DNA from 2 places in the Pedobacter sp. WC2423 genome. Region 1 is predicted to be linked to the other one. Evidence: riboswitches for the same ligand, from Rfam matches in the RefSeq annotation. Region 1 holds a riboswitch; the other holds the start of a gene.
What was found. Region 1 has a riboswitch for thiamine pyrophosphate ahead of AB3G38_RS17485 (TonB-dependent receptor). Riboswitches for the same ligand answer to the same signal wherever they lie in the genome.
Positions count from the first base shown of each region.

Region 1 (5,498 bases):
GAGTCTACCGTTAAAGGTCTGAGGTAAACATGGTCTGCAATGATCTTATCGGTCATAATCGTTGCAGGATTGGAGTTTATAATAGAAACTTCAATTCCTTCTTCTTTTAAGGATAAGGCAGCTTGGGATCCGGAGTAATCAAACTCACAGGCTTGGCCAATAATAATAGGTCCGGAACCGATAATCAATACTGAACGTATGGAGGTGTCTTTAGGCATAAGGCTTTAAAAAAGTCTAAAGTGTTTTGTTAAAAAATGTTCGTCTTGTATGACTGATAGCTGGGCGAGATTTTACGTGCTATTGCTAAAGAATCCCGACTGTTCTGTCGGGATGCAAAGATACATCATTAGCGCGTAATAATTAAGCTTTTTAAAAGAAATTATTAAATAAAGTCAGTAATAATTGCAGTTAAAAAATGGGATTATTAAACTCCGGAAGCGTTTTGATTTCTATTAGCGTACTTTGAACAACTTTTATGCGTTAATTAGAAAATACCTGACGCTGTTATACCTTATAAAACGATGAAGAAATTATTATTTACAGTCTTTGCTGCTGTTATCTTATTAAGCGGATGCGGAACTGTTCAATCCATTATCAAATCCAGTTTCCCATATACTGCTACCCTGGTTATTCCCAAATCTTCAAAATCAGATACAGTAGCTTCTGTGACCAGTACCGCCGGCAGCTTTGACGAGGTAATAGGCAATCAGAGTGGAAATGATTATGTCAGGGATATCAGAATTGCATCTGCAAGGATTATTGCTTCCGATCCGAATGATAAAAGCATGGGTATGTTTAAATCCATTAAAATTTTTATTTCCAACGGAAACAGTGGCGAAGTCATGGTCGCCTCAAGAAATGACGTATCAGAACATATCGGGTCTTCTTTGGTCCTGGACATTGACAATTCACGTTTTGTTGATAAGTTCATTAAAGGCAACAGCCTGAAAGTGCGATTGGAATATGTATTAAGAGAAAATTTAACCACAGATGTGAGTGTCAGAACTTCTTTGAGCTTCAGCTCTTCACCTGCCAGTAAAAATTGATCATAACCTCAGTATCAGGTATTCTTTTGTTTAGTTTAAAAATACCGCCTGGGATGTTCATCTCTGCCGGATTTTTTTACATTTGACCCATGGTAGCTCTAGTTGATGTAGTCAGGGAAAGTATTATTCATTTTTTTAAGATAACAAGCCGGCTGGAATGGTGTGGCGTCATTACAGGAACACTTTGTGTATGGCTGGCAGCAAAAAATAATATTCTGAACTGGCCTCTTGCTATTATCAGTGTACTGATTTATATTTTTATCTTTTTTGAAAGAAAATTATACTCAGACATGGGTTTGCAAGTCTATTTCTTAGTAACCAATGCCTATGGCTGGTATTTCTGGAGTAAAAACAGTAATAACCCTGAATCTTCCAGACCAGTCAGCTTGATTACAAACAAGGAGATAGCTTTATCTGCGCTGGCAGTCCTCCTGCTGACTATTCTCCCCGGTACTTTACTGCATTACTTTACTAAGGCATCTTATCCATTTCTGGATAGTTTTTGTACGGCATGCAGCCTGGTCGCTCAAATATTCCTCGCCAGAAAAGTATTGCAAAACTGGCTGATCTGGATTTTTGTTGATATCATTTACGTGGGCATTTATATTTCAAAAGACCTTTATGCTACTGCAATTATGTATGCTTTATATGTTTATATCGCCTGGGTGGGTTACCAGGAATGGAAAAAATCAACAGTGGAAACAGAAATTACATTGAAAAGTCATGACTAAAAAAATAGCTATCGTTGGCCCTGAAAGTACAGGAAAGTCAACACTCACAAAATTACTGGCCAAACATTACCATACGCTTTGGGTACCTGAGTTTGCAAGGTATTATTGTGCGGCATTAACAGCTCCTTGTACCATGCAGGATGAAGTTAATATGTTTCATGGACAACAGGCACTTGAAGAATCGATCCTGGCTATTGCAGAACAGGAGCTGATTTTCTGTGACACCACATTTTTAACGGTTAAAATATGGAGCGATGAGATGCTGGGTGAGACTCCTCAGCTTGTACTGGATGCGCTGCCATTGAGAACCTATGATCATTACTTACTGCTGAATATTGATTTGCCATGGCAGGAAGATCCGCAGCGCGATTTTCCGCATATGCGCGAACATTTTATGGCGATATGGCATAAAGAATTGAAAAACCTTGGTGCAGACTATGTTGTGATTAGCGGCATTGAAGACAGATTACAAAATGCGATTACAGCAATAGATAAATTTTTGGAAACAAAATAAGCATACGAAATGAACGAAACAGAATTTTTAGACTATTGTAAAAGTCAGCTAACCGGCCCGATTAAAGATGAAGATATCATTACGATGTTAACCGCCTGGGGAAGTATCAAATATTCACAAGGATATACGAATGCACAAAGCGAGAAAGAAGATATAGAATAGCGGTACATGTGTTGTTAAATTGCTATATCTAAAATATTTTATACATTTGCCGATATCAAAAGGGGTGCCTTGTTTTGTAAAAAACACAAAGACAGGCTGAGATCATACCCATTATTTGAGCGCTTAATTGATTTCACGCGATTCAAATATGCACCTGATCCGGGTAATGCCGGCGGAGGGATTGGAGTTATGGAGTTTAATTATGTTGTATTAGCCCTATGTACAACAGGTTTTACTAAAAAAACAGTAGCAAATTGAAAACATTATTGATCGCAGTTATAGCTGTGTTCCTTTTACCAGTATTTGCCAGCGCGCAATTCACAATTTCGGGATCAGTTTCCGAAAAAACAAAACAGACCAGTTTACCAGGAGCAAGTGTCAGCTTAAAAAACACTAATATTGGTTCCAGCAGCAATGCTCAGGGAGCATATGAGCTTAAAAATGTTAAAGCGGGTAAGTATGTGCTGACCGTAAGTTTTGTTGGTTATGAAACACAGCACAAAACTATTGAAGTCAATGGAGATCAGCATATCGATTTCACCCTGGAGCCTTCAGCATATCTTGCAGATGAAGTTATTGTCATGGCGACAAGGGCTACAGAAAAGTCAGGTACGACTTATAAGAATGTCAGCAAATCTGATATTGAAGCCAATAATTTCGGACAGGATTTACCTTTCATCATCAACAATACGCCAGGTGTGGTGGTTACTTCTGATGCAGGAACCGGAGTAGGTTACACAGGTATCCGGATCAGGGGGAGTGATGCGACAAGGGTCAACGTTACAGTTAACGGAATTCCTTTAAATGATGCGGAAAGTCAAGGTTCATTCTGGGTAAATATGCCTGATTTTGCTTCCTCAGTAGAGAGTATTCAGATTCAGCGTGGCGTGGGAACTTCTACAAATGGTGCAGGTGCCTTTGGCGGAAGCCTGAACATACAGACCTCTGCACCAGGTTTAGAACCTTATGCAGAAGTTAACAGTACCTATGGTTCTTTCAACACTTTAAAAAACACAGTGAAAATCGGAACAGGATTGATTGATAATAAATTCAGTTTTGATGGCCGTTTGTCCCGGATACAATCTGATGGTTTTGTAGACCGTGGCGCATCCTTATTAAAATCTTATTTCCTGTCTGGCGCCTATCATGGCAAAACTGATCTGTTACGGATCAATGTCTTTTCTGGTTCAGAGAAAACTTACCAGTCCTGGAATGGTGTTCCCGAATCGAAGTTAAGAGGTGATGTGCAGGGGATCAATGATTATATCGCAAGAAATGAGATAACCGGAGCTGATGCGACAAACTTATTAACTGCAGATAACAGGAAGTACAATTCATTCTTATACAAAGATCAAAATGATAACTACTGGCAGGATCATTACCAGGTATTGTATGCGAAACAGTTTAATGACAGGTTCTCTTTTAATGGGGCCTTACATTACACTTATGGAAGAGGCTATTATGAAGAGTTTAAAGCAAAACAAAAATTTGCCGATTATGGCTTAGAGAACCCGATTATTAACGGCGCACCAGTATTGATAACGGATCTTGTCCGCAGACGCTGGTTAAACAATAATTTTTACGGCGCAACTTACAGTTTCAATTACAAAGCGTCTTCTCAACTCAATTTCACAGTAGGTGGTGCTTATAACCAATACCGCGGGCAACATTACGGGCAAATCAACTGGTCACAAACCTCTTCGAACCTGAATAACTCTGATCATTATTATGATGGAGACGGAAATAAAAATGATTTCAATATTTTTGCGAAGGTTTCTTACAGCCCAGTTGAAAAACTGAACTTATTTGCAGACCTGCAATACAGAAGATTGAATTACGATATCACAGGTAATGACAATGATTTATTGCCTTTAAATATCCATGATAAGCTGAACTTCTTCAATCCTAAACTTGGTGCATCTTACTTTTTAAATCCAAAAAGCAATCTCTATGCTTCTTTAAGTATTGCCAACAAGGAGGGTAACCGCGATGATTATGTGAATGCAAATGTGGGTACTCTTCCACATCCTGAAAGGTTGTATAATGCAGAAGCCGGATACCGGATCAAAGATGCACAATACAGTGCGGGCGTAAACGTATATGGCATGTTCTACAAAGATCAGCTGGTAGTTACCGGAAAGCTAAGTGATGTGGGTGCTCCGATCCGTCAGAATGTTCCTAACAGTTCCAGAATTGGAGTTGAATTTGATGGATCCTATACTTTAAGCCGTCATTTTCTGATGAATGCCAATGCTGCATGGAGCAGAAATAAAATTAAAGACTTCTCTGAGTTCATTTATAATTATGATACGAAAAAAGAGGATACCTACAATTACACGAATACTACTATTTCTTTTTCACCGGATGCGGTATTATTCGGGGAGCTGGTTTATAAACCGTTTACCAGTTTCGCTGTAGCTTTACAAAGCAAGTACGTGAGCAAACAGTATATGGACAATACACAGAATGAAGGCAGAAAGTTGAATGGGTACTGGGTAAACAATGTCCGTTTAGGTTATGATTTCAGCTTTAAAGGGGTGAAAAATATGAACATCGGTTTACTGGTTAACAACATTCTGGATAAAAAGTATGAGAGTAATGGATATACCTATGGATCTTATAGTGGTGGTAACCGTGTAACAGAGAATTTCTATTTCCCGCAGGCAGGAACCAACTTATTATTATCCTTAAATGTTAAGTTTTAAGATTTAACTTTAGAAAATTTTAATAAGATATAAACTCATGAAAAAATTCATCGAAAAGCTTCAGTTTATCACACATGATATTGATGCCTTAACGCATATTGAACAGGCACAAATTGCTTGTGAAGCAGGCGCCAAGTGGGTTCAATACCGTTGTTTGACTAAGGATGACGAAGCTCTTTTAAAGGATATTCATGCCATCGCAGAAATTTGTGATGACTGGGGCGCAACACTGATTGTAACCAATCACATTCATTTGAACAGAAAAGCAGATATACAGGGTTTTCATATCGAAGACATGGATGCCGATTTCAGTGCATTGCGTGAGCAGTTAGGAGAAGAC
Region 1 is NZ_CP162005.1:4,195,593-4,201,090, reverse strand. Features, by position in the region: gene carB (carbamoyl-phosphate synthase large subunit) at 1-218, opposite strand, end outside; gene AB3G38_RS17505 (hypothetical protein) at 522-1,046, shown strand; gene pnuC (nicotinamide riboside transporter PnuC) at 1,136-1,777, shown strand; gene AB3G38_RS17495 (AAA family ATPase) at 1,770-2,291, shown strand; gene AB3G38_RS17490 (hypothetical protein) at 2,301-2,453, shown strand; TPP riboswitch at 2,504-2,651, shown strand; gene AB3G38_RS17485 (TonB-dependent receptor) at 2,708-5,158, shown strand; gene AB3G38_RS17480 (thiamine phosphate synthase) at 5,196-5,498, shown strand, end outside.

Region 2 (5,498 bases), 1.0 Mb from region 1:
TACTCCATAAGCGCCAGATTTCAAAGCCAGTTCAGGATAGTCATTTACAATTAATTTTGCACCGTACTTTTCGCATAAACGACTGGCCTGAACAGCGAGTTCAAGTACAACATCTTCCGGTTGCTCCTTAACCCGCAATTGTATCCATTGACCACCTGCCTGCAATACTTTCTCAATCGCAGTAAGGTGTGTCCCATTTTCAGGGGGCTGCGATATATAATGTAACTGATCAATTAACATATCTTATAATGATTTAATCATTTTTTCAAATTCTTTTACTGCATCGGACGGGTGATTCCAAAGAGCCCCAAGAACAACGGCACCGTCAAAATTCATCCGCTGTAATTCCTGAAACAGTGCTGCTGTAACCCCTCCGATACCAAATACCTTCAGCCCTTCGGGAACAGCAGTCAGACTAAAATTCTTATCCACTATACTTTGATAACCCACTTTAGAAATACTATTAAATACTGGCCCAAAAAAAACATAATCCAGAAAGGCAGTATCTTCTGGCGGGCCCCATTCATGAACAGAACGGCTTAAATGAAAGCCATCGGTAAAAAGTTCTATTCTTTTTTTTGCGCCAGTAAGCTTCCATAGTTTTTCGGGATAATGAAGCCTGCGGATTGAAAACCTGTTTGCCAGCTCATGATGCTGATGAATAGAAATTGACCGGTAATAATCCGGATTGATCTCCTTCATCAGCTTCATAAATCCAGCCTCCTCACTTTCCGGTTTCCTGAGATGCAACAATTGAAGCCCCGCACCAAACAAAGCATTAATCAATTCGCCCTCTCCCTGAAAATAATCCGGACGTGTGACGGCTATGAGTTCCATTTACAAATATATTTCACTTCCTTTTGCTGTGAATTCGCGCGATTTATCTTCCATACCTTTCGCCAGTGCTGCAGCTTCATCCAATCCTTGTTTAACAGCATATTCCCTTACATCCTGCGTGATTTTCATCGAGCAGAAATTCGGGCCGCACATTGAACAGAAGTGAGCGATTTTAGCCCCATCCGCAGGAAGTGTTTCATCATGAAATTCTTTGGCAGTATCCGGGTCAAGTGAAAGATTAAACTGATCTTCCCATCTGAATTCAAACCTGGCTTTACTCAAAGCATTATCCCGGTATTGCGCACCGGGATGTCCTTTTGCCAGATCTGCCGCATGTGCCGCAATTTTATAAGTGATTACTCCGTCCTTTACATCTTTCTTATTTGGTAAACCCAAATGTTCCTTTGGCGTCACATAACACAACATCGCAGTTCCGTACCAACCAATCATAGCTGCACCAATTGCTGAAGTAATATGGTCATATCCAGGTGCAATATCTGTAGTCAGGGGGCCCAAAGTATAAAATGGAGCTTCCCCGCAATGTTCCAGCTGTTTCTCCATATTTTCCTTAATCATGTGCATCGGTACGTGGCCAGGACCTTCAATAATAGTCTGTACATCATGTTTCCAGGCAATTTTTGTCAGTTCACCTAATGTCTCCAGCTCTGCAAACTGTGCAGCATCATTGGCATCAGCCAAACATCCAGGCCTTAATCCGTCACCTAATGAAAAGGCAACATCATAGGCTTTCATGATCTCACAGATTTCTTCAAAATGTGTATACAGAAAACTCTCCTGATGATGTGCTAAGCACCATTTTGCCATGATTGATCCACCTCTTGAAACTATACCCGTAATTCTTTTTGCGGTCAGCGGGATATATCTTAATAACACGCCTGCATGGATAGTAAAGTAATCAACTCCTTGCTCAGCCTGCTCAATTAATGTATCTCTAAACAGTTCCCAGGTCAGGTCTTCTGCTTTACCGTTTACTTTTTCAAGCGCCTGATAAATTGGAACTGTACCGATTGGAACTGGTGAATTCCGGATAATCCACTCTCTTGTTTCATGGATATTCTTACCAGTTGATAAATCCATAATGGTATCCGCACCCCAGCGGCATGCCCACACCGCTTTTTCAACTTCTTCCTCAATACTGGAAGTCACTGCCGAATTACCAATGTTTGCATTAATCTTAACCAGGAAATTCCGGCCGATAATCATGGGTTCAGATTCAGGGTGGTTGATATTCGATGGAATAACGGCTCTTCCACAAGCTACTTCCTGACGTACAAATTCTGGTGTAATAAATCCCTTAGGTGTATTGGCACCGAAGCTATTTCCTGCATGCTGATGGCTCATCGCTTCAGCCTGCTCCCCTTTTTCGTTATTCCAAAGTTCTATTCTTTGATTTTCTCTGATTGCGATATATTCCATTTCGGGAGTAATGATCCCTTTTCTGGCATAGTGCATCTGAGATACATTCTGTCCAGCTTTTGCACGGTATGGCTGATGCTGAAAAGAGAAACGCAATTGATCTAGTGAAGGATCTGCCAATCGCTGTGCACCATAAGCAGAGGTAATCTGATCCAGTTTTTCTACATCACCTCTATCGGTCACCCAACGTTCCCGGATTCGCGGCAAGCCCGCTTTAACATCAATATGCGCATTCGGATCTGTATAAGGCCCGCTGGTATCATAAACTGTTACGGACGGATTTTTCTCTGTCAGGCCAAAACCATTATGTATTTTGGTTTCGCTAAGGCTGATTTCACGCATGGCCACTTCAATAGCATGAAGCTCGCCTTTTACAAAAACTTTACGGGAAGCCGGGAAGGGCTCCCTGCTGATGACCTGGCCATCTGGAATTTTTTCTACTTTCATCGTTATGTGATTTTGTTAGGTTGCAAACAGAAATTAATGGATTATCCTCCTTGAGTTGCTTTGATGAGCATGACCTGATCTCCGGGTTGAAGATGGTATACAGACCAGTCAGATTTAGAGACGACTGACTGATTAACAGCCACCGCAATACCGCTTCCTGAAACCTGCAAAACTGCAGTTAAAAGTTGTATTACAGAACATGAACCTGCAATAGAATAAGTTTGATGATTTACAGTAATTTCCATTCTTTTCATTTTTAATAACGATAGGAATGACCTGTATAAGGAATGAAAAACCAGCAACATAGTTGTGGCCTTACTTTTCCCTTCGGCAGTACTAACTGCATCAGGTTCAAAGGGTATATCTCAGCACAAGGCACCCCTAAAGTTTTTTGTAAACCTATAACATTTTTAATAAGAAAAGAAATTTATTAAAAAATCCTCTTCAAAAAGCATAACTTCTCTTGTCACTTTTACATTACAAACATCAGATGTATGATGCGATTACATACCTTTGAAACATCAGATGTTTAATTCACGAAAGCGATAGGGTTAAAATACTTATTAAACCCCAGGATCAATAATTATTTTAACCCTCAAAGGCTCCATCTGACAAGAAAGATAATAGCTAACACAGATGAAAAGAATCAATTTATCAGACAAAGTAATCGCTGCCCTCAAAAGCGATATCACCTCTGGCAAACTAAAAAAAGGCACAAAAATCCCATCAGAACCTGAACTGATGGAACGTTATGAAGTTGGCCGTTCTACGATCAGGGAAGCGATAAAAACCCTTGCGATCTCCGGCATCCTTAAAGTACAGCAAGGTTCAGGTACTTTTGTCGCCTCAAAAATAAAAGAGGAAACTCTTGCGCAGCGTCTGCGCCGGGCAGACTTTGAAGAAATTAATACCGTTCGTTCCTTACTCGAAAAAGAAATTGTAAAACTTGCCTGTCTGAACAGAACTGAAGAAGATCTGGCTGCGATGCAAAATCATCTTTTGCAACGAAAAAAAGCTATCGATACCGATCAGCAGCAAAAATGCACAGACGCAGATATAGCATTCCACGTCAGCATTGCGAAAGCTTCAAAAAACAAAGTATTAATTGACCTGTATCAGAACTTCACCTCAGTAATCCGCGATTTTTTCACTAAACGCAAAGAGCAAAATATGGTCTACTTTTCCAGGAGCCAGGTATGGCATGAAGAACTGGCAACTGCGATTGTGAACAGGGATCAGGCCGCGGCAGAACAGCTCATCAAAACTTTACTAGATAACAATTACTAAAAACTATCATTAATCATACAACTCATGACAATTTTAACCTTTACCCTGATCCTGTTATTGGGGGCTTATCTTGCAGGACTTGCTGGTTCACTAACTGGTTTAGGCGGCGGGGTGGTAATTATACCCTTGCTGACCCTATTTTTTCATGTTGATATCCGCTACGCAATCGGTGCAGCACTCGTCGCTTCGATCGCCACCTCTTCCGGCTCTGCAAGTGCCTATGTGAAAGAAGGTATTACCAATATCCGCCTCGGGATGTTCCTGGAGATTGCAACGACTGCAGGCGCAGTAATGGGAGCCATTCTGGCGATTTATACTCCTGTTAACATTGTAGCGATACTATTTGGTGTTACTTTGATTTTTTCTGCGGCAATGACCTTAAGAAAGAAACATGAAGGTGCATTGGCAGAAGGGAGTAAACTTTCCTACCTGCTCAAATTAAATAGCAGTTATCCTGCAAAAGAGGGTATAGTAGACTATAAACTAAAAAACATAGGTGGCGGATTCTCTATTATGACCCTTGCCGGGATGCTTTCAGGATTATTAGGAATAGGATCTGGTGCTTTAAAAGTACTAGCGATGGACAGTGCCATGCGTGTTCCTTTCCGGGTAAGTACGACCACCAGTAATTTCATGGTTGGGGTAACTGCGGCTGCAAGCGCAGTGGTGTATCTGCAAAGAGGCTACATCGACCCTGGCATTGCCTTTCCAGTAATTATCGGTGTACTTGCGGGTGCTTTTACAGGTTCAAAGCTACTGATGAAGATCGACGTCAAATGGTTGAAGATCATCTTCAGTTTTGCGATTACCGCTATCGCCCTCAACATGATTTACAATGGTTTTAATCATAAATTCTAGGAAACATGACTAACAGTAAAGAAACTAAAAAAGTAACTGACTACGATATGCAACAGCTGATCGGTCAGGTTTTAAGATATGGTGTATTCATCTCAGGAGCGGTTGCCATCATCGGCGGAACCTGGTATCTATTCCAGCAAGGCTCGGGTCTTCCTGACTACGGCACATTTCATGGAGAAGGCGAAGGTTATACCAGCCTGACAGGGATCATTAAAGGATTAGGCGAAGGAAGTGCAAAAGAAATCATCCAGTTAGGTGTGGTTATTCTGATTGCGACCCCGATTATAAGAATTGTATTTTCACTGGTCGCCTTTGCACTGGAAAAAGATAAGCTATATGTATTAATCACGCTGATTGTGTTGTCAATTATCCTGTTCAGCACATTCGGGGGATTGAGTATTTAAGCGGGTGAGTATTCAAACCTGATGCGCGTATCGTTCTGATACGCGCATTAGATTATATAGTTTTAACTGCTGCCTGTCTGCTTTTATAATAGGCAAAGATACCGGTAGCAGTTATTCCTATTAACCCTTCGATTAATACTGCCGGTCTTGGGCCAATCAAATGAGCAACCCAGCCAATCAATAAACTACCCACAGGAATCAGTCCCTGGTAAGCCATTACGTAATAGC
Region 2 is NZ_CP162005.1:5,227,715-5,233,212, reverse strand. Features, by position in the region: gene AB3G38_RS21895 (thiamine phosphate synthase) at 1-240, opposite strand, end outside; gene AB3G38_RS21890 (thiamine phosphate synthase) at 244-837, opposite strand; gene thiC (phosphomethylpyrimidine synthase ThiC) at 838-2,721, opposite strand; gene thiS (sulfur carrier protein ThiS) at 2,763-2,966, opposite strand; TPP riboswitch at 3,027-3,114, opposite strand; gene AB3G38_RS21875 (FadR/GntR family transcriptional regulator) at 3,358-4,008, shown strand; gene AB3G38_RS21870 (sulfite exporter TauE/SafE family protein) at 4,033-4,866, shown strand; gene AB3G38_RS21865 (DUF1634 domain-containing protein) at 4,872-5,270, shown strand; gene AB3G38_RS21860 (MFS transporter) at 5,323-5,498, opposite strand, start outside.
Region 2: linked by a shared signal. The riboswitch ahead of thiS (sulfur carrier protein ThiS) and the one ahead of AB3G38_RS17485 (TonB-dependent receptor) in region 1 are both predicted to bind thiamine pyrophosphate.